Regions from separate parts of the Bacillus sp. GW823-FHT06A11 genome, predicted to be linked through region 1. Evidence: riboswitches for the same ligand, from Rfam matches in the RefSeq annotation. Region 1 holds a riboswitch; each other region holds the start of a gene.
The links. A riboswitch is a leader RNA that binds a small molecule or an ion and turns the genes downstream of it on or off. The one in region 1 is predicted to bind S-adenosylmethionine.
Positions count from the first base shown of each region.

Region 2: linked by a shared signal. The riboswitch ahead of AC1Q8L_RS25230 (cyclase family protein) and the one ahead of AC1Q8L_RS19750 (bifunctional O-acetylhomoserine aminocarboxypropyltransferase/cysteine synthase) in region 1 are both predicted to bind S-adenosylmethionine.
Region 3: linked by a shared signal. The riboswitch ahead of AC1Q8L_RS27815 (ABC transporter permease) and the one ahead of AC1Q8L_RS19750 (bifunctional O-acetylhomoserine aminocarboxypropyltransferase/cysteine synthase) in region 1 are both predicted to bind S-adenosylmethionine.

Region 1 covers NZ_JBXAHS010000004.1:96,201-103,333, forward strand. Annotated here, with positions in the region: gene AC1Q8L_RS19745 (chloride channel protein) at 38-1,267, opposite strand; SAM riboswitch class I at 1,588-1,692, shown strand; gene AC1Q8L_RS19750 (bifunctional O-acetylhomoserine aminocarboxypropyltransferase/cysteine synthase) at 1,785-3,083, shown strand; gene metA (homoserine O-acetyltransferase MetA) at 3,067-3,972, shown strand; gene AC1Q8L_RS19760 (homoserine dehydrogenase) at 4,114-5,409, shown strand; gene AC1Q8L_RS19765 (YczE/YyaS/YitT family protein) at 5,440-6,066, opposite strand; gene AC1Q8L_RS19770 (LacI family DNA-binding transcriptional regulator) at 6,164-7,133, shown strand, end outside.
Region 2 covers NZ_JBXAHS010000007.1:77,765-84,897, forward strand. Annotated here, with positions in the region: gene AC1Q8L_RS25220 (ATP-binding protein) at 6-1,232, shown strand; gene AC1Q8L_RS25225 (hypothetical protein) at 1,462-1,842, shown strand; gene AC1Q8L_RS25230 (cyclase family protein) at 1,871-2,503, opposite strand; SAM riboswitch class I at 2,589-2,701, opposite strand; gene AC1Q8L_RS25235 (PRK06851 family protein) at 2,851-3,960, shown strand; gene AC1Q8L_RS25240 (nucleotidyltransferase domain-containing protein) at 4,073-4,855, shown strand; gene AC1Q8L_RS25245 (MFS transporter) at 4,869-6,170, opposite strand; gene AC1Q8L_RS25250 (FAD-dependent oxidoreductase) at 6,314-7,133, opposite strand, start outside.
Region 3 covers NZ_JBXAHS010000010.1:23,136-30,268, forward strand. Annotated here, with positions in the region: gene AC1Q8L_RS27790 (DUF3981 domain-containing protein) at 1-292, shown strand, start outside; gene AC1Q8L_RS27795 (multidrug effflux MFS transporter) at 410-1,669, shown strand; gene AC1Q8L_RS27800 (hypothetical protein) at 1,703-2,149, opposite strand; gene AC1Q8L_RS27805 (hypothetical protein) at 2,424-2,927, shown strand; gene AC1Q8L_RS27810 (DUF3951 domain-containing protein) at 2,944-3,159, opposite strand; SAM riboswitch class I at 3,329-3,434, shown strand; gene AC1Q8L_RS27815 (ABC transporter permease) at 3,571-4,488, shown strand; gene AC1Q8L_RS27820 (ABC transporter permease) at 4,506-5,510, shown strand; gene AC1Q8L_RS27825 (ABC transporter ATP-binding protein) at 5,467-6,477, shown strand; gene AC1Q8L_RS27830 (ABC transporter ATP-binding protein) at 6,474-7,133, shown strand, end outside.

The DNA of each region.
Region 1 (7,133 bases):
TAGACAGTGGAGCTTTCGTCTCCAATGTCTATTTTTGTTAATTTGTATTTTCGTTATGTTTTGGGAGTGGAAAGGCATTCCCGATAGCAGCTGCACCAAGCATTGGCAATAGTAAATTAAGCGGGAAAAACATAAGTAATAGTAATGTTATAGCTATTGGCTTTCGTAACGCATAGCTCGAAATTGCTGTCGTTACGATAGCAACGGATGCTACTGGATCTATAGGAAGAATAGATGCTATAGCGTATCCAATACTTGATCCGGAAAATATAATTGGGAATATATGTCCACCCCGCCACCCTGTGTTCAAACAAACGGCAGTAATACACAACTTTAAAATCCCTGAAAGAAGTAGTATCCAAAAAGATAAATGGCTCCATTCAACAACTAACTCTTTTAATTGATGTTCCCCTGAAAATAATGTGTACGGAAGAAAAGTTCCTGCAATTCCTAATAAAATGCCACCGATAATTCCGAGTGTCAGCTTGTATTCCCTAAAAGGGTGAATTAACTTCTCTAATGTGAATTCTAACTTGAAATAAAAGAAACCAACTATAGCACCTATACTAGCAAGTGGAAGAAATGCGATCCATTCATTGAAAGAAAGTGCACCTTCCCCGAAATCAACAATAAAGGATCCACGATTATCGAGTTTACTCAGTAGTAAATAAACAGAAAAACCTGCGAAAGTAGTAGCTAAGTATACAATTGCCTTTTTTCCTTTAGAAAAAGCAGCAATTTGTTCCCCCTCATTTTCATTCGGTGCTAAATAACCGAATAATGGTGCGTTAAAAATGACACTTAAAGTAGCGCCAATTCCAATCTCGGTTAGCTCATTCATACCCTTTAAGGCAAATTTAAAGCGATCCCCTACCCATGTGCACAGTCCGCCTATAATTCCAACTAGTGCGGCTTCTGGACCAAGACTAGCTCCGAAAATTAAAACAATAATCGCTGTTAAAGTAGCCTGATGGACAAAGCGATATTCGATTCGACCAGTTTTTTTATATTCAGTCATCACTTCAGGCATAAGGCGTGGATATATACCGAAATATTTTTGTGATAGACCAACGAGGACCCCGCCAATTATTGTTACGCAAAGGGTGTAATAAGAGGGATAAGAGAGAACTTCAGGCAGGTATCTCCAAATAAAGTGGATTCCAATATTTATTGTGACTAAAAATAACCAGACTGTAGCTCCTACTATAGATCCTAGAAGAATGCCATATAGAGCAAGTATGTACTGCATATCTTTTTTATTTGTCATGTTATACCTCCGTTATGTAAATCTCAGTAGGGAAAAAGTGAAATATACTAGTGGAAAATGGATTGAATATATATAGTATCTTTTTGAGAGGACCGCCTATTCAACATATAGGCTGAATTTTAGAGAATTTGAATTTATAGGTTAAATTACTTATTTAATTTTATAGACTGATTTGAGTTTTTTAAAGGTCTTTTTTGAAATAGACTAGAATATATTTCTTTTGTTGCTTTATATGAAACTGTTAACATTTATTTTAGAACATTCAGAAAAACTGTTTGACATTAGGAAATTATTGCTATAAAATCAACGGTAATTGCATAGTCTTATCAAGAAAAGGTGGAGGGACAGGCCCGATGAAACCTTGGCAACAGCCGTATAACGGAATTGTGCCAAATCCTGCAGGTAGTAATCCTGAGAGATAAGAAAGAGCCTTTAGAGCGTGTTTTCAAACTGCTCCTTTCTTGTTTTCAGGAAGGGGGCAGTTTTTTATTTTGTATAAAAGAAAGGAGAATGAGAGATGGGAGAATCATGGGGAAAAGGAACGATTTGTGTGCAAGGTGGCTATACGCCAAAGAATGGTGAACCACGTGTTTTACCACTTTATCAAAGCACAACGTATAAATACGATACTTCGGATGATTTAGCAGCTCTATTTAACTTAGAGGCAGAAGGATATATTTATACGCGTATTGGAAACCCTACTCTAGCCGCATTTGAGCAGAAGTTATCAGATTTAGAAGGCGGTGTAGGAGCTGTTGCAACGGCTTCTGGGCAAGCAGCTATTATGCTCGCAGTTTTAAATATTTGTAGTAGTGGGGATCATTTACTTTGCTCTTCAACTGTTTACGGGGGAACGTTTAATTTATTTGGGGTGAGTTTACGTAAGCTTGGCATTGATGTTACGTTCTTTAATCCAAATTTAACGGCAGATGAAATTACGGCACTTGCTAACGATAAGACGAAACTTATCTATGCAGAATCATTAGGAAATCCAGCGATGAATGTTTTAAATTTCAAAGAATTTTCAGCTGCCGCTAAAGAATTAGAGGTACCTTTTATCGTTGATAATACATTAGCAACTCCTTATTTATGCCAAGCGTTTGAATATGGGGCAAATATTATTGTTCATTCTACGACTAAATATATCGATGGGCATGCGAGCTCTTTAGGCGGTATTGTAATTGACGGTGGAAACTTTGATTGGACAAATGGAAAATATCCTGAGCTTGTTGAACCAGATCCAAGTTATCACGGTGTAAGTTACGTTCAAAACTTTGGTGCAGCAGCATATATTGTGAAAGCACGTGTTCAACTATTAAGAGATTATGGAAATTGTATGAGCCCATTCAATGCATATATTAGCAATATTGGCTTAGAGACTTTGCATTTACGAATGGAGCGTCATAGCGAAAATGCTCTGGCAGTTGCTAAGTGGCTTGCTAATCATGAACGTATTGAATGGGTGAATTATCCGGGATTAGATAGTAATGAAAATTACTCGTTAGCACAAAAGTATTTGAAAAAAGGTGCTAGTGGGGTTTTAACATTTGGTATTAAAGGGGGATTAGAAGCAGCAAAAGAATTTATCGCAAATGTAAAACTAGCAACTCTTGTAACGCACGTAGCTGATGCACGAACTTGCGTTATACATCCCGCTAGTACGACGCATAGACAATTAAATGCTGAAGATCAGCGTTTAGCTGGTGTTACATCTGATTTAATTCGTTTATCGGTTGGTATAGAAGATGTTTCTGATATTATTGCAGATTTGGAAGCAGCTCTAGTTGGAGGCAAAACACATGCCGATCATAATTGATAAAGATTTACCGGCTCGCAAAGTGTTGCAAAAAGAAAATATTTTTGTAATGACGAAGGAGCGAGCAGAAACACAAGATATACGCGCTTTGAAAATTGCTATATTAAATTTAATGCCAACGAAGCAAGATACAGAGGCACAATTACTTCGCTTAATTGGAAACACACCGTTGCAATTAGATGTTCATTTACTTCATATGGAATCACATCTGTCTCGTAATGTAGCGCAGAACCATTTAACGAGCTTTTATAAAACGTTTCGTGATATTGAAAATGAAAAATTTGATGGGCTCATTATTACAGGAGCACCAGTTGAAACTCTTTCTTTTGAAGAAGTAGATTATTGGGAAGAGCTTAAACGTATTATGGAGTATTCAAAAACGAATGTAACATCTACGCTCCATATTTGCTGGGGGGCACAGGCTGGTTTGTACTATCATTATGGTGTTCCAAAGTATCCCCTTAAGGAAAAAATGTTCGGTGTATTTGAACATGAGGTTTGCGAGCAACATGTGAAATTGTTACAAGGATTTGATGAATTGTTTTTTGCTCCGCATTCTCGTCATACAGAAGTACGAGAGAATGATATTAGAGAAGTGAAAGAATTAACATTGTTAGCAAACTCTGAAGAAGCAGGTGTTCACCTTGTTATTGGGCCAGAAGGAAGGCAAGTTTTTGCCCTTGGACATAGCGAATATAGTTGTGAGACGTTAAAACAAGAATACGAACGAGATCGTGACAAGGGATTAAATATTGATGTGCCAAAAAACTATTTTAAACATAATAATCCAGATGAAAAGCCGCTTGTTAGGTGGAGGAGTCATGGTAATTTATTGTTTTCTAATTGGTTGAATTATTACGTGTATCAAGAAACCCCTTATATATTGTAAAGAAAGATTGTGTAACACGTGGCAACGTTTTCCTTGTAAAGATTAACTTATATTTTTCCGAATGTTCAAAATACATTGTTTTTCAGATTTTTTACTCATATAATTTCATCTAAACACAATTTTTGAGGGGTGGACAGTACTATGAAAGAAATTCAAGTTGGGTTATTAGGTCTTGGGACAGTTGGCAGTGGTGTGGTTCGTATTATTACGGATCATCAAGAACGACTCATACACCAAGTAGGTTGTCCAGTTAAGGTAACGAAAGTATTAGTGCAAAACATTGAGAAAGAGAGAGAGGTAGAGGTACCTTCTACTCTATTAACACAAGATGCAAATGAAATTTTAGATAATCCAAATATTGATGTTGTCATCGAAGTGATGGGTGGCATTGATGATGCAAAATCATATATTTTACAAGCTTTAAAAAGCGGAAAGCATGTTGTAACTGCAAATAAAGACTTAATGGCATTACATGGAGCTGAATTATTAGCGACAGCAAAAGATAATAAGGCTGATTTATTCTATGAGGCGAGTGTGGCAGGAGGAATTCCAATTTTACGCAGTATCGTAGAAGGACTTTCTTCAGATCTTATTACGAAAGTAATGGGAATTGTAAATGGAACGACAAATTTTATTTTGACGAAAATGTCAGACGAAGGGAGAGCATATAACGACGTGTTAAAAGAAGCCCAACAACTTGGATTTGCAGAAGCAGATCCAACATCAGACGTAGAAGGTTTAGATGCAGCAAGAAAAATGACGATTTTAGCTACTCTCGGTTTCTCTACAAATGTAGAGCTTGGAGATGTGAAAGTAAAAGGGATTACCTCTATTACAGAGGAAGATATTGAATACAGTAAGAGCTTAGGTTATACAATTAAATTAATCGGTCTTGCAAAACGAGATGGTGAAAAATTGGAGGTTACAGTTGAACCAACTTTACTTCCAAATACACATCCTCTTGCGGCAGTACAAAATGAATATAACGCTGTGTATGTGTACGGTGAAGCAGTTGGAGAAACGATGTTTTATGGACCAGGCGCAGGAAGTTTACCGACAGCGACAGCTGTTGTTTCGGATTTAGTTGCTGTAATGCAAAATATTAGATTAGGGGTAACAGGAAATAGTGCAGTAGTCCCACAATATCAAAAAGTATTAAAAGAGCCAGACGAAATTGTCGTGAAAAAGTTTTTAAGACTTCATGTAAAAGACGAAATTGGTGTATTTGCAAAAATTACTTCACTGTTCTCTGAGCGTGGCGTTAGCTTTGAAAAGATTATTCAAATGCCGCTTGAAGAGAAAGGAAAGGCTGAAATTGTAATTGTAACGCATCGTGCGTCTCTTGCTGATTATGATTATATTCTACATACGTTGCAAGGGTATGAAGAAATCGATTGTTTGAAAGCGAACTATCGAATTGAAGGGGATGCTAAGTAGTATCTCTTACCATAAAACAGAAAGAGCCTATTAAGCAGCTTGCTTAATAGGCTCTTTTCTATTTAAAATCTGCGTACCAACTTGAATAAATGCTTGGATAATCCAGCCTGTTGTAAAGGATAAGATGATTGTTCCAAAATAGATAGGTCCATCTAATAAAAAGCTTAACGTTAAAAATAAAAAGGCTAATGAAATCTCTGTTCTTCTAAACGTCCATTTTTTCTTTTCAGCAACCGTTAAAACGAAAGCTTCTTGAGGCGCTGCGCAAAGGTTTGTAGAGACGTAAAGACCAATTCCAGCTCCAACGAATAGATTTCCGCAAATAAGTGTTATATATTTTGGAAGAGAGCGGATAGCGTCCATAATAGTTGTAATGGAACCAATCCAATCAACAAAAAGAGAAATAAGAATCATCGTTACAATTGTACCGATTGTAATTTGTTTTTTATTCCAAAAGAGTACGATAAGTGTAAAGGCAAAGTTAATCATGAAAATCCAAAAACCAATACTTATCCCAAAATTTTGATATAGTGCAATAAAGAAGGAATCATAAGGACTAAGTCCAAAGGAAGTAATTGTTGTCATCATATTAATACCGATGGCAAGAATGAGTAAACCGCCAATGAAAAATATATATTTTAATTTGAATCGAAGCATAGTTGTATATCCTTTCTAAATGTATTTGCTAGGAAAGGATATATTGTGGAAAGCTTACCAGGTCAAGGGAGAATTTTTGTGAGAAGGGGAAAATGAGATGACAAATATAAGAAAGATTGCTGAACTTGCTGGAGTATCTGTTTCAACTGTTTCACGTGTACTAAATAATCATCCGTACGTAAATGAACAGAAACGAAAAGAAATTTTAGCAATTATAGAAGAATTAAATTACACGCAAAACGTGAATGCAATTCATTTAGTGAAAGGAAAAACGAATGTAATTGGCGTTTTATTGCCACACGTAAATGATCAATATTATAGTGCTATTATCGAGGGGATATCAAAAGAAACAGCAAAGAATAATTATAATATGATGCTTTGCCAGACAAATTATAGCGAAGAAAGAGAACTAGAAATTTTAAATATGTTAAAAATGAAAAAGCTTGATGGGGTTATTATTTGTTCTCGGACAAATAATAAGGAGAAGCTTGAAGAATATACGAAATTCGGCCCAATTGTTATGTGTGAAGAAATAGATTCGAAGTATATTTCAAGTGTCCATATCGATTACTACAAAGTATTTTCACGTGGGATGAAAAGCTTAATAGATGCCGGTCATACACGTATTGGATATTGTATTGGAAGAAGTAATAGCGTTAATAGCCAAAGACGAAAGAAGGCGTACGAAGATTCGCTTCAACAGAGTATCGTAACATCGTTAGAGACCTGGAAATTTGAGGGATGTTTTACAGTGGAAGATGGACGCAATGTAATTAGAGAATGGGCTCATATGTCAGTAAAACCGACGGCGTTCCTTGTATCTTGTAACCATATTGCAGCGGGGATGGTTACAGAAGCAAAAAAACAAGGAGTTCGTATTCCAGAGGATATTACGATTATCGGGTGTGATGATCAAGAGGTGGCAGATATATTGGGTATAACGACGATTTCGCATTCTAGTAAAAACGTTGGAGTGAAAGCGTTCGAATTATTATATGAAAAGATTAATGAAGAGAAATTAGATGTGAAGCATATAGAGTTATTACCAGAGTTAGTAGATAGAGAAA
Region 2 (7,133 bases), on a different contig from region 1:
TTTATATGAATAAATACAAGAGCTTGATTTATGAAGAAAGAAGAGCCTTAAAGGTATTTATATTATTATTTTATATTATATTCTTTTTATATGACGCTATATATTATTTTGTATATCCTGCTATGAATATTAGTGGAACAGCGGTAGGTTGGCCAGAAGGTAGTCTTGGGATAGGTGTGCCTATATTTGTAATAGCATTATTTCCTATTTCTATATATCTTCAAAAAAGAGGGTATGTATATTCTGTAAAATATTTATTTTTATTTGGGTACATGTTTATCAATCTTGTGAATAATTTAATGATTTATTTGCGAACGGATAGACCTTTTGAACATGGTAGTATGGTAGAAATGTTATTAATTTTATTTGCCCCAGTTTTCGTGAATAGAAAATACTTTTATTTAGTGTCCTTTAGTGTAATTGGAAAGTACGTATTTTTCACATTGCTATTACAAGATTTAAAAGTGGTAATTCCACTTGTTTTATGTATATTCTATTTCATTATTTCACATTCTTTATTAAAACGATTTCAATCTTATGTAAGAACAGTGGTTGAAATGATGAACAATATGAAAGAGACGGAAAATTTAGCTGTGATTGGGACTATGTCTACAACAATTGCCCATGAAATTCGAAATCCGCTAACAGCGTTAAAAGGGTTTACGCAAATGCAAAAAGAAAGAAATCCAACTGATACGATGAGCTACGACATTATGCTACAAGAAATTGAAAGGGTTAATGGATTTGTTAGTGAATTGATGTTGTTAGGAAAACCAAAGCCAACAAATTATGAAAGGTGTAATATACGAGACATCCTTCTATATGTTGTGCATCTAATGGAAAGTTATGCAACGCAATATAGAGTTAAATGTCATTTACAAGTAGATGGGAATTTACCGGCTATAAACGGTGATGACAAGCAATTAAAACAAGTGTTATTAAATATCATTAAAAATGGAATAGAATCAATGCCAGAGGGTGGAGAAATTCATATTCGTGCATATCAAAAAACGCAAGGACATTTGTGTATTTCTGTTGAAGACCAAGGATTTGGTATAGAGAATGAGAAGTTAGAAAAAATCGGCAAGGCGTTTTACACAACAAAGGAGACTGGCACAGGACTTGGGTTAATGATTACATATAAAATTATTAAGGAACATCAAGGGAGTATCACGATCCAAAGTAGTCTAGGAGTAGGAACGAAAGTAGAAATTTTTCTGCCGACCGTTTAATGTATTGGGAGAAAAGATTTTTCAGAAAAGTGTTCTTGTTGTGTAAATATAAACATTTTATAAAATGTTTCAAGAAGGGTTTTTTTTATAAAATACTTCGTTTATAATGGAGGAAAATATCGACATGAGATTGATTGCTCATGTAACGGTTCAGTAGTGTTATGAAAAGATAAGAAGGGGTGCACGCGCATCCTTTTTTCTATGCAGATATTATGAAAGAGGTGGTATGATGGAATTAACATTAAATTCGACTGTATGTTTACACACGATTCAATTTCGAAAAGAGCAAAAGAATTATATTGTAAAAGATACAATTACAGGAGAAAAATATGAAATGCCGCCACTTTGGATTGATGCATTGGCAATGATGCGTGACGGTTTTTTATTGGGAGAAATTGAGGAGAAATTAAAAGAAGAGTATCCATCCGAAGAAGTGAATATGTTAGCATTCACGAGGCAACTGTTAGAACTAGAACTTGTTGAAATGGTAGATGGAGAAGAGATAGCTTGCACAAAGAAGAAAGAGATAGATTGTTTAGCTTGGGTGCGTCCTCGTGTGGAACAATTCTTTCTTAATTTAAATAGAAAATATAGAAGCAAAGACCAATAGTGGCCTTTGCTTTTTTTATAGGCTGTGTTTAAAAAATAACAGCAAATGCTCTTGCGAAAGCACCGTCACTATTTTTAATTTTTAAAGGTGCTGCTGAGAAAAAGAAACGTTTTGTTTCGATAGCATCTAGATTTGTTAAGTTTTCAATTAAGTAAATATTATTCCCTAGTAATATGTGATGAATCGGTGATGTTTCTGTTGTGACTTCATCAGGAGAAATGAAATCTAAACCGATAGATTTTACTTTTAATCGCACTAGTTCTTTAGCTAATTCTTCAGAAAGATAAAATGCTTCCTTCTCATAAGCCTCTGTATTCCATTTTGTGGATAGATTAGAATGAAAAATAACAATATCACCTTCTTTTATGTCAGTATTATGCAATACTGCCTTAGGTAATTTTCGCTCTTGAATATGTGTTACATCTATAAGAACAGCTTCACCTACAAATTGATCCAGCGGTAATTGATCGATGGTCGTTGCGCCTGAAATAAAATGCGCAGGAGCATCACAATGCGTGCCAACATGAACGACAGAATGAAAATCTGTAACTTGATAGCCTGATTCTTCAACACTTGTAACAGCTTCTAGTTGTATTTTAGGTGTTCCAGGAAATTGAGACATATTATTTTCAAATGTTTGCGATAGATCAATTACTTTCATTTTACATACCTCCAATATATGTTTTTCAAATAATAAAAAGCTCATCCTTCAGTATCAAGAAAGATGAGCTTTACATGCTAGTTGAGTTTTATCTTCCAAAATGCAATGCATTTTGCAGGAATTAGCACCTATTCAGTTTGTATAAACTGAGGTTGCTGGGCTTCAAAGGGCCGGTCCCTCTGCCTCTCTTGATAAAGAAGTATTCAGTTTTTAAAATCGGAATTTTCCGATAGTTAAATTGTAATTCATTTCCTTTTTTCGTGCAATACAAAATAGGTATTCACCCAAATAAAGCTGCTCGCATATTGTAGCTTATGTAAATAGAATGCTGCGAAGGAGTGAGTGCAGTGACAGGAAATGTATTAAATTATTATGCTGGTGGTAATACAGCTAGGGGATTTCACAATTTATACGAAGAGAATTTAAAAGGATTAGACAGATTATTTATCTTAAAGGGTGGCCCAGGAACGGGAAAATCTTCTTTAATAAAGGCAATAGGTCGTGAATGGATTGAAAAAGGATATGATATTGAATTTTTACATTGTTCTTCTGATAATAAATCGGTTGATGGTGTAATTATCCCAAAATTAAAAGTAGGAATTGTTGATGGGACATCGCCGCATGTTATTGAGCCAAAAATGCCAGGAGTTGTTGAAGAGTATATAAATTTAGGAATTGCTTGGGACTCAGATAAACTAAGAAAGCAGAAGTTAGAAATTGAAAGATTTGTTTCAGAAGCAAGCAAAGCTTTTCAGTCTGCTTACGTACGTTTTAAAGAGGCATTGGTTATACATGATGAGTGGGAGAAGATATATATTGATAATATAGATTTTAATAAAGCAAATGAACTAACCAATCAGCTAATCCAGAAATTATTTGCAGATAAAAGCGGGAGACAATCGCTTGTAAAACATCGTTTTTTAGGAGCTGCTACACCGAAAGGAGCAGTTGATTTTGTTCCTAATTTAACAGAAGGGTTACCACATCGTTATTTTATAAAAGGGCGCCCAGGCTCTGGAAAATCAACGATGCTCAAAAAGTTAGCTAAGGCAGCTGAAGAAAAAGGGTTTGAAGTTGAAGTATATCATTGCGGATTTGACCCGAATAGTCTTGATATGGTTATCGTAAGAGAATTAGGATTTGCAATTTTTGATAGCACCGCACCACATGAATATTTTCCAAGTCGCGAGGGTGATGAAATTATTGATATGTATGCCCTTATTGTTACGCCAGGGACGGATGAGAAATATGCGAAGGAAATTCGTGATGTCTCCATTCAATATAAAGCAAAAATGAATGAGGCGATGTCTTTCTTAGCGAAAGCAAAATCGGTTCGTGATAAATTAGAACGAATTTATATTGCTGCTATGGATTTTTCAATAGTAGATGCATATAAAGAGGAGATTCAAAAAGAGTTTGAACGAATTGCTACTACTGTAATCGAAAAGCAACAATAGACGTTTCATTAGGCTGTCAGTAATTTCTGACAGTTTTTTTGGTATGTAGTAAAATTAGTATTGTATTTGTCGAATTTCCAAGGAAATAATCAAAAAATGGAGGTGTTATGCAATGAGAGAGAAAATCGAGTTGGAGTTAGAAAGAATTGAAAAAGAGAATGATGTGAAAATTTTATTTGCGGTAGAATCAGGGAGTCGTGCTTGGGGTTTTCCATCGAAAGATAGCGATTATGATGTTAGGTTTGTTTATATACATCCGGTAGAATGGTATTTATCAATTCATGACAAACGAGATGTAATTGAATATCCAATTAGTGATGATTTAGATATAAGTGGTTGGGATATTAAAAAGGCGTTGCAACTATTCGCGAAGTCGAATCCTGCTTTACTTGAGTGGATTCGATCACCAATTTTTTATTCGAAAAACTCTAATTTTCCAGAACTACTTCAACAGATGAGTGAGAAGAATTTTGATCCAAAAGCAACGATATATCATTATTTACATATGGCGTCGAAAAATTATCGTGAATTTTTGCAAGGTGAGAATGTAAAGCTGAAAAAGTACTTTTATGTATTACGTCCCATTTTAGCTTGTAAGTGGCTAGAAGAGAAAACGACTTTACCTCCTGTAGAATTTGACCGATTGATTACAGAATTATCATTAGAACGTAGCGTATTAGATGAAATTGAAAAGTTGTTAATAAAGAAAAAAGCAGGTACTGAATTAGATGTTGGATTGAAAATTAAGGTGCTAAATCAATTTTTAGAAGAACAAATTCATTACTATCAGGAATATGTAAAAGGAATTGAAAAGGGATCAGGAATCGATATTGAGAGTTTAAATACATTGTTTCGAGATATGTTGTTTGAAGCATATGAAAAAGAGCACAAGTAAGTTTGTGCCCTTTTTATTTTGTAGGAATGAAGAAAACAGATATAGCTGCGATAAGACCTGCAAAGGAGAATAAGTAAAAATTCCATGCTAAGTCATATTGCATTGTCATAATAATACCGACGAGAATTGGGCCAGCAATTGCACCAACTCGGCCAAGCCCCAGTCCCCAGCCTAAGGAGGTAGCTCGGATATGTGATGGGAAGTATTGTGTTACATATGCATTTAATATTTGAGTAATACCGACTGATCCAATACCAGCAAGGCCAATTAAAAGATAAATGATTGTAACAGATGGTTTGATTGTTAATAGTCCGATACATATGGCTGCCATAAGATAAGAGATGCTAATAACAATTTTTGCTCCTATACGATCAGCAATTGCTCCAGCGAATAATGCGCCGATAGCTGCGGTAATATTTAGCATAAGTAGAAATGACAGACTAGACCCAAGAGGATATCCTGCCTGGCGCATCATCTGTGGTAACCAAGTGTTTAAACCGTATATTAAAAACATTCCCATTATATAAGTGATCCAAAAAAGTAGCGTTGCTTTTATGTATTCTTTTGAGAATAAAGTAAAAAATCCATTTTTCTTTCGTATAGTAGATGGGTCTTGATGAGTTTTATCTTTTACATGAAATTCAATTTGAAAACGATTAAGAATTTGGTTCACTTCTTCTTGGCGATTACGTGATAATAAAAATTGAATGGACTCAGGTAAATAGCGAATAATGAAAGGAATGAAGAGTAGTGGAATCATTCCGATACCAAACATAATTCTCCATCCGAAATCTTCTAACATAAGCATGGACAAAATAGCACCTAACACGATACCTAAAGGATAGCCAGTAAACATAAGAGCATAAATAAAAGATTGCCTTTTTGGGGGTGAATATTCAACAGTGAGTGCTGAAGCTGTAGGGATAACACCGCCTAATCCGATTCCGCCTATAAATCGAGGTAATCCAAATAACTCAGGAGAAGGAGCGATAGCCGCTAAACCCATTGTGATAGAAAAAAGTGCTAAACAGCATATAAGCGTCCATTTACGCCCAATTAGATCTGTAATCGTTCCAACTAGAATAGCCCCAATAAACATTCCAAATAAAGCATAGCTTGCAATTGTACCAGCGTGCGCTGGTGATAGCGCCCAGCTTTTGTCTTCTAGGAGCTTTGGTAGAACGGCACCGTAAATACCTAAATCATATCCATCAGCTAAAATGGCTAGCCAACAAATAAAAACAACAAGTTTTGTAATAGAGCTTGGAAAGATAGTTTCTGTAGATTCTAGATGAGGTGGAGCTGAAGGTTGCATAATATTCACCCCTTTTAATTTGTAGATGAATATATTATTTTATTTAATGTTAATATTTTCCTCCTTGTGTCGAATTTTATCTGAAAAGGGTTTATAGCAAATAAAGAAGTTCAACAGTAATTCTGTTGAACTTCTTTATTTGTTTACTCATTATCAACTCGTTTTAACGGTTGATCTGCTGGGCCTTCAAGAACGTCTCCCTCAATTGAAAAACGAGAACCATGGCAAGGGCAATCCCAAGTACAATCACCATTATTCCATTCAACTTCACAGCCTAGATGTGTACAAGTTGTATCGACGATATGTAATTTTCCTTCTTTGTCCTTATAAGCACCTGCTCGTTTACCGTTAACATGTACGACAGATCCTTCACCAACTTCGAGATCTTCTGGCTTACGTAATGCGGTTTCAATCTTTCCTGCAATTAAATGTTTCGCAACATCAATGTTTTGGGAGAGGAACGTTTTTATATCTGGATTTGCATGGAAGCGTGATGGTGCATACAGTTCTTTATAGGGACTGTGAACTTTTAGGATGGAGTCCTTCAGTAGGTGAGCGGCAGCAGTTCCAGTTGTCATTCCCCATTTGCGATATCCAGTTGCAACAAATATATTTGGATTTCTTTCGTTAATATGTCCGATATAAGGAAGCTTATCTAGAGTAATTAAATCTTGTGCTGACCATCTATAAGGAACTTCATCTATTCCAAAAGTGGCTTCAGCAAAAGAATAGAGTGCTTCATAATGAAGCATCGTATTTATTCCCTGACCTGTTTTATGACTCTCTCCGCCAATCAAAATTAATTTTTCTCCATTGTTTGTTATATAGCGTAAGGAGCGCTTTGGATCATCAATACTTAAATACATGCCACCTGGATACTCCGTTTTTGCTTTTATTGCAAGAGCGTAGGAGCGTTCTGCGTACATTCGCGTAAAGAAAAAGCTATTCGCATCATAAAAAGGG
Region 3 (7,133 bases), on a different contig from region 1:
GAATTATAAAAACGTAATGAGCGGTAATGGTGATACCTTTAGACCAACCTCAACAGGAAAAGAAGCGCAAAAAGAAGGTATTGTACAACGTGTATATAAAGAGAAATCAGGTGAAAATACAATCGTGTACGTACTTTTAGAGAATGAACAAAAGGTATTTATGATACCAGTGAAGAAATTCCCGTATGCTATGTTTACAGAAGTAGGAGACCCAATTCAAATTACATATTTAGATACAGGAGAGACGATGGCCTCGGTATCTAAATTTGCGAATAGCAATGTGAAAAAGTAAAGCGATAGAATTTCTATCGCTTTTTTTACATTATGAAAGAGGAAAATGCGCTGTACTTGACGTATGTTTATGATGTAACTATAATTGTTACGATTCAGTGTGTATAGGAAAGGGTGAATTGAAAAAGTGAATGAAGTTAATCACGAAATATATAAACCTGTAAAGGCAAACAGGTTATGGATGATTCTTGTATTAGGAACACTTACGGCGATTGGGCCATTATCTATTGATATGTATTTGCCTTCATTACCGAAGTTAACGGATGATTTGCAAACAGGTGCATCCCTAGCGCAGCTTACATTAACAGCTTGTTTGCTTGGGCTGTCAGTAGGGCAATTATTTGTTGGCTCAATTAGCGATATTTACGGAAGACGCAAACCACTTATTATTGCTCTTATTATTTATGTTGCTTCTTCTTTACTTTGTGCTATTGCGCCATCTATTTGGACATTAGTATTATTGCGCTTCCTACAAGGAGCTTCAGGATCAGCCGGGATTGTTATATCACGTGCAATGGTACGTGATATGTACTCAGGTTCTGAAATGACGAAGTTTTTCTCACTGCTTATGTTAGTAAACGGAGCAGCACCTATTTTGGCACCGATTATTGGAGGGCAATTATTACAGTTTACAACGTGGCGCGGTGTTTTCATCGTTCTTGGAGCAATTAGCGTATTCATGTTAATCTCAGCTACTTTTGTATTGCGTGAAACATTACCTCCTGAAGAAAGAGAAACGGGTGGTTTGTCAGGGACTTTGGCGACGTACGGAAAATTGTTAAAGGACCGTCTGTTTATGGGATATGCATTGTCACAAGGATTAGTAACAGCGGCAATGTTTGCATACATTTCGGGCTCACCATTTGTGTTGCAGAACATATACGGAGCATCACCACAGCAATTTAGTTTATTCTTTGCGATTAACGGCATCGGTATTATTATTGCTAGTCAGGTAACGGGTCGTTTAGCGGGGAAAGTGAATGAGAAGACATTATTTGTTGCTGGTATTATTATCGCAGCTGTTGGTGGCCTATCTTTACTACTGACAATCGTACTAGGAATAGGTTTAATCGGTGTTTTATGTTCGTTATTCCTTGTTGTATCAAGTGTCGGGGTTGTATCAACAACTGGGTTCTCATTAGCGATGAGAAATCAGAAGCAAGCTGCAGGAACAGCGTCAGCTTTATTAGGCTTATTACAGTTCATTTCAGGAGCGCTTGTCGCTCCGCTAGTAGGTATTGGTGGGAGTAATACAGCGTTACCGATGGGTGTTGTTATTGCGCTTTGTGAAGTAGGAGCAGTATTATGTTATCTATTTATGGCCAGAAGAAGTGAGAAGCAGTTTGAACTGCAACAAAGACAAAATTTAGAGGCTTAACAAAAAAGAACTGATTCAAAGGGAATGTTTGAATCAGTTCTTTTTTTCATTTCTTTGAAATATCTCATACATATTATTCATGATCGTATCATATAAAACAGCAAGTTTATCCCACACCCAGCGATTACTATCGACTTCTTTTTCCCCACAGTCGATAATATCGGTATGGTCAGTAATTTTATACGCTTTTTTAACGATAATAGGAGCAATCTTCGGTATACGTGGGATTTCCTTTAAGGTATCTGCAAAGTTTCCAATGTAGACATGACCGATGATTTCGATTGTTAATGATTTATCCGATATATTTAGCGCGGTATGAAATTGATTTGTATGTTGTTGTTTTAAATATTGAGCTAACTTAAATGGAGCATGCTTCTTCTTTAATACGCGGCGAAGGCTCTCTGTATTTTCGATATGAAGTGATTTTTCGCGAATAAGGACACGAATATCTTCTCCCATAAAAGGCATTGTGTTGTACATAGATGATTCTCCTTAAAACCTTACATATGTTTGCGTTATGCATATGTAAGTCTAGCATGGTTTGTTCTTTATGTGTGCTTACAGTTTTGTAAGGTGATGTAGTAAAGCATTGCAAAAGTTATTTGTATAAAGTGACGATACTGTGACAAACATGTTGGTATATATATTACGATGTCGTCTTAAGTGTAAAAAGTAGGGCGTTCTCGGTATAATAACAAGTGGAGATAAAAGAAACTATAATGAGTAATAGCTGTAGATAAAAGGAGAAGAAGAGATGAAGAAGGTTTTGGGTATTGCTGTAATGGGAAGTATGATCCTTCTAGCAGGATGTAATGGAAATAAAGATACGAAAGAACCGAAAGAAAAGGTAGAGCAATCTACTGAACAAACAGAAGAGATGAAAGAATACCTTGCAGTACATGAAAAATACGATATAAAAATGAATAAAGAAATTAATAAAGCACTGCAGTTATTTGAAGTGGCAAAAGAAAAGGGCGGTAAGGAAATAACGAATGCTACATATAAAGAAGACGTGCAAAAGGTAACAACGAGCATGTTAGAAGATATTGATCATATACGTAAAGAAATTCGTGTTCCGAAGTCGAAAGAGCAAGAACATGAGGTATATATTGGTTTCTTGAATGAATCAGAACAAGCGATGAAAAAATTACAGAAGTTAGCTAAAGAAGAAGATTCATCGTTGATTCGTGATATAGAAATTAATTTTGCAACAGCATCGACATACTATAAACGTTTTCAAGCAGAAACGAAAAAATAACCTTGCCTGTGCAGGGTTATTTTTTCTTCTTGCCATCTCCGTCTTCATCCTCAGATACTAATATTTTCTGTTCTTCGTGAAATTCGGAAATAGTTTGCCCGGTAATATTATCGAAAGGAGTATAAAAAGAAGTAATACGTTTCTTTTTAATAAAGCGTTTATAGGAGCCGATGATGACAAGTATAACGATTGTTAAGGTTAATCCTATAGTAGCAAGAAGTAAGGGGTCCATCTTATAACCCCTTTAACATCATTTCTTTTTATTATAAGCCGAAAACTGTAATTTCGATAAATGAATTAAAAACTGATTTTTCTAAATTTATCCAATCTGATTGACTTTTCAATTTTTCAGAATTATAATTCGAAATATACAATTTGAACCAAATAATAATATAGCAATTTACTTATCCAGAGAGGTAGAGGGACTGGCCCTATGACACCTCAGCAGCGGGTTCTGTAATAGGAACACCGTGCTAATTCCAGCAAGCAAGTCTTGAAAGATAAGTGATGGGCCTTTGTTTGTTAAGCCTTGATCTTATTTTTTAAGATCAAGGCTTTTTGTATTCTAAAAAGAGAAAAGGGAGTAATGGAAAAAGTACGTTCATAAAACAAAGTAAATCCATGTGTTTAGGGGGTTATTGAAGTGTATGTAATTAAAAAATTATCGGTTATGGTGTTCACACTATGGGTTATTACGACAGTGACATTTCTAATTATGCATATTATTCCGGGAGATCCATTTTCATCAGATGCAAAAATCTTTCCTGAAGAAGTGATCCAAAACATGAGAGCGAAGTATCACCTTGATGAACCGTTATGGAATCAATATGTTGCTTATTTAGACGGTGTAGTTCATTTTGATTTTGGTGAATCTGTTCAATCAACCGGGCAAGGTGTATCAGAAATTATAACAACTGGCTTTGGTCCATCAGCAATTATTGGTCTACAAGCACTTGTTATTTCATTGTTAGTAGGAATTGCGGCAGGGACATTTGCTGCTCTCTATCATGGGAGAGTAATTGACTATAGTGTGAGTTTGCTCGCAATTTTAGGTATTTCTATTCCAAGTTTTATTTTAGCGCCACTATTTATACAAGTATTCGCTATCCAATTTGAGTTTTTACCAGTAGCCTCTTGGGGAACATTCGAACATACGGTATTGCCATCCTTTGCATTAGCGTTAGGGCCAATCGCAGTTATTACAAGGTTTGTTCGTTCTAATATGATCGAAGTACTGCAGAGTGATTATATTAAGCTAGCAAGAGCAAAAGGTATACCAATTAAGAAGATTATTATAAGACACGCTCTTCGAAATGCGATTGTTCCAGTACTTACATTTGTTGGACCGTTAATGGCTGGACTCTTAACAGGGACTTTCGTTATTGAAAAAATCTTTTCAATTCCTGGCCTAGGAAAATATTTTGTAGATAGTATTTTTAACCGAGACTATCCGGTGATTATGGGAACAACGATTTTCTATAGTGCATTATTAATTGCTTGTATTTTCATTACAGATATTATTCATCGCATTGTTGATCCGCGTATTCGTTCTATTACATAAGGAGGGGGGATATTTAAATGGGAGCTTATGAGATTAATGAACAGTTATTAACGAAAGAAGAGAAAAAAGAATTAACGATAAATAAAAATCAGCAAACAATTAGCAGAAAGAAAGAAGTGTTTCGTAAGTTTATATCGAATCCAATCGCAGTTTTAGGAACAGTGACGTTATTGCTAATTATTGTTTTCTCGCTTATTGGCGAAAGTTTAACTTCATTTACTGCGAGTGAACAAGTAAAAGAGGCAACAAATTTACCGCCGAGTAGTGAACATTGGTTTGGAACAGATGATCTAGGGAGAGATATTTGGGCACGTACTTGGGCTGGTGGGAAGATTTCACTAACAGTTGGATTAGTAGCAGCTGCCCTCGATATAGGACTTGGTGTACTGATTGGTGGATTTAGTGGATATGTGAGAGGGCGTAATCGCCTTGGAACGTTAATTGATGAGTGGATTATAAGAGGAATTGAAGTATTATACGGCATCCCATATTTATTAATTGTTATTTTGCTATTAATTGTTATGAAACCAGGTCTTTTCACCATTATTATCGCCCTTGCATTAACGGGATGGATTGGAATGGCTCGTCTCATTCGAGCACAAGTATTGTCTTTAAAACAACGAGAGTTTGTTATTGCAGCAGAGCGATTAGGTACATCACATATGAAAATTATATATGGGCATTTAATTCCGAATTTAACAGGGGTTATTATCGTGAATTTATCATTTACAATTCCAGCAGCTATTTTTTCAGAATCATTTTTAAGCTTTATAGGACTTGGAGTACAATCACCAGCGGCAAGTTGGGGGACGATGACGAATGATGCACTCGGGACATTATTGAGCGGAGAATGGTGGCAGCTATTTTTCCCGGCAATCATGATTGCACTCATTATGTTCGCATTTAATGCAATTGGTGATGGTTTGCAAGATGCGATTGATCCAAAAATCGTCAAACGGAATCGAAAGGAGAAAAAACATGGCACAAATCTTATCTTTAGAAAACGTAACGTTAGCCGTTGAAAAAGAGAATATTAAGCAAGCGATTGTGAAACATGTTTCCTTTTCTATTAACGAAGGTGAAATAGTTGCACTTGTAGGAGAAAGTGGTTCAGGAAAAAGTGTCACAGCACAATCCATTATCGGCTTGAATCAAGAATCAATTCATATCGATGATGGGAATATAGCTTTCCAAGCAAAGGAATTAACGAATTTACAAGAGTCAGAATGGAATCAAATTCGCGGAAAAGATATTTCCTTTATATTTCAAGATCCGCTTTCATCTTTAAACCCAACGATGAAGGTAGGCAAACAAATTACAGAAGTAGTTTTGCAACATGGGAAAAAATCGAAAAGAGAAGCAAAGGAAATTGCGATTAACTTGTTAACAGATTTAGGGATACATGAAGCAGAGAAACGCTTTGAACAGTACCCACATCAATTAAGCGGAGGTATGAGGCAGCGTATTTGTTTAGCAATTGCGTTTGCTTGTCACCCAAAGCTTGTAATTGCAGACGAGCCGACAACAGCGTTAGATGTAACGATTCAGAAACAAATTATGGGGCTATTAAAAGAAAGAAAAGAAAAACAAAATACGAGTATTTTATTAATTACACATGATTTGGCACTTGTACGTGAAGTAGCTGATCGAGTAGTTGTTATGTATGGGGGACGTGTCGTTGAAAAAGGAACGATACAGGAGGTAATAGGTTCTCCTAAACATCCATATACGAAAAGTTTATTACAAGCAATTCCGAATATGGATGATTCCGAAAAGGTATTACGTGCTATAGAAGGAACGACACCTTCCATTGAAACATTAAATAGCTTTGGTTGTCCTTTTGTAAATCGTTGTCCAGTAGCGATAAAAGAATGTATTCATCGTTTTCCAGAGAGAACCACATATTCTAAGGAGCATAGTTCACATTGTTGGCAACATGTTCTAGAGCATAATAAAGCGAAATCAAAAGAGAAGGTGAATGCCTCATGACGACAGATTTAATTACTATAAAGCAAGTAACGAAAACGTATGGAAGTAAAAGTAAAGAAATCACAGCGTTAAAAGACATATCACTTTCTATTCCGAAAGGAACAACACTTGGCATTATTGGTGAAAGTGGTTCAGGAAAAACAACACTTGGAAAGCTCATAGCAGGGATTGAGAGTCCAACGTCTGGTGAAATTGATTATAACGGTCAAGTCGTTCACAAGCTGAAATCAGCTCATAGGCGAGATTTTTTACAGAAAGTACAGTTCATTTTTCAAGATTCCACAGCAGCATTAAATCCGCGCTGGAAAGTACGCGATAGCGTAACGGAAGGTTATATTTCATTCGGTTTAGGTGATAAAGGATTAAAGGATAAAGTAGCAGGTGATGCGCTAGAACGTGTGGGATTAGATAGACGATATATCGATCGCTATCCGCACGAATTTAGCGGAGGACAACGTCAACGAATTGCTATTGCAAGAGCGTTATTGTGTGAGCCAGAAGTATTGATTCTTGATGAACCAATTTCAGCATTAGATGTTTCATTGCAAATTCAAATTGTACATCTGCTGCAAAAAATTCAAAAGGAACAAGGCTATACATATTTATTTATCGCACATGATTTGCCGATGGTTCACTATTTATGTGAAAAAGTGGCT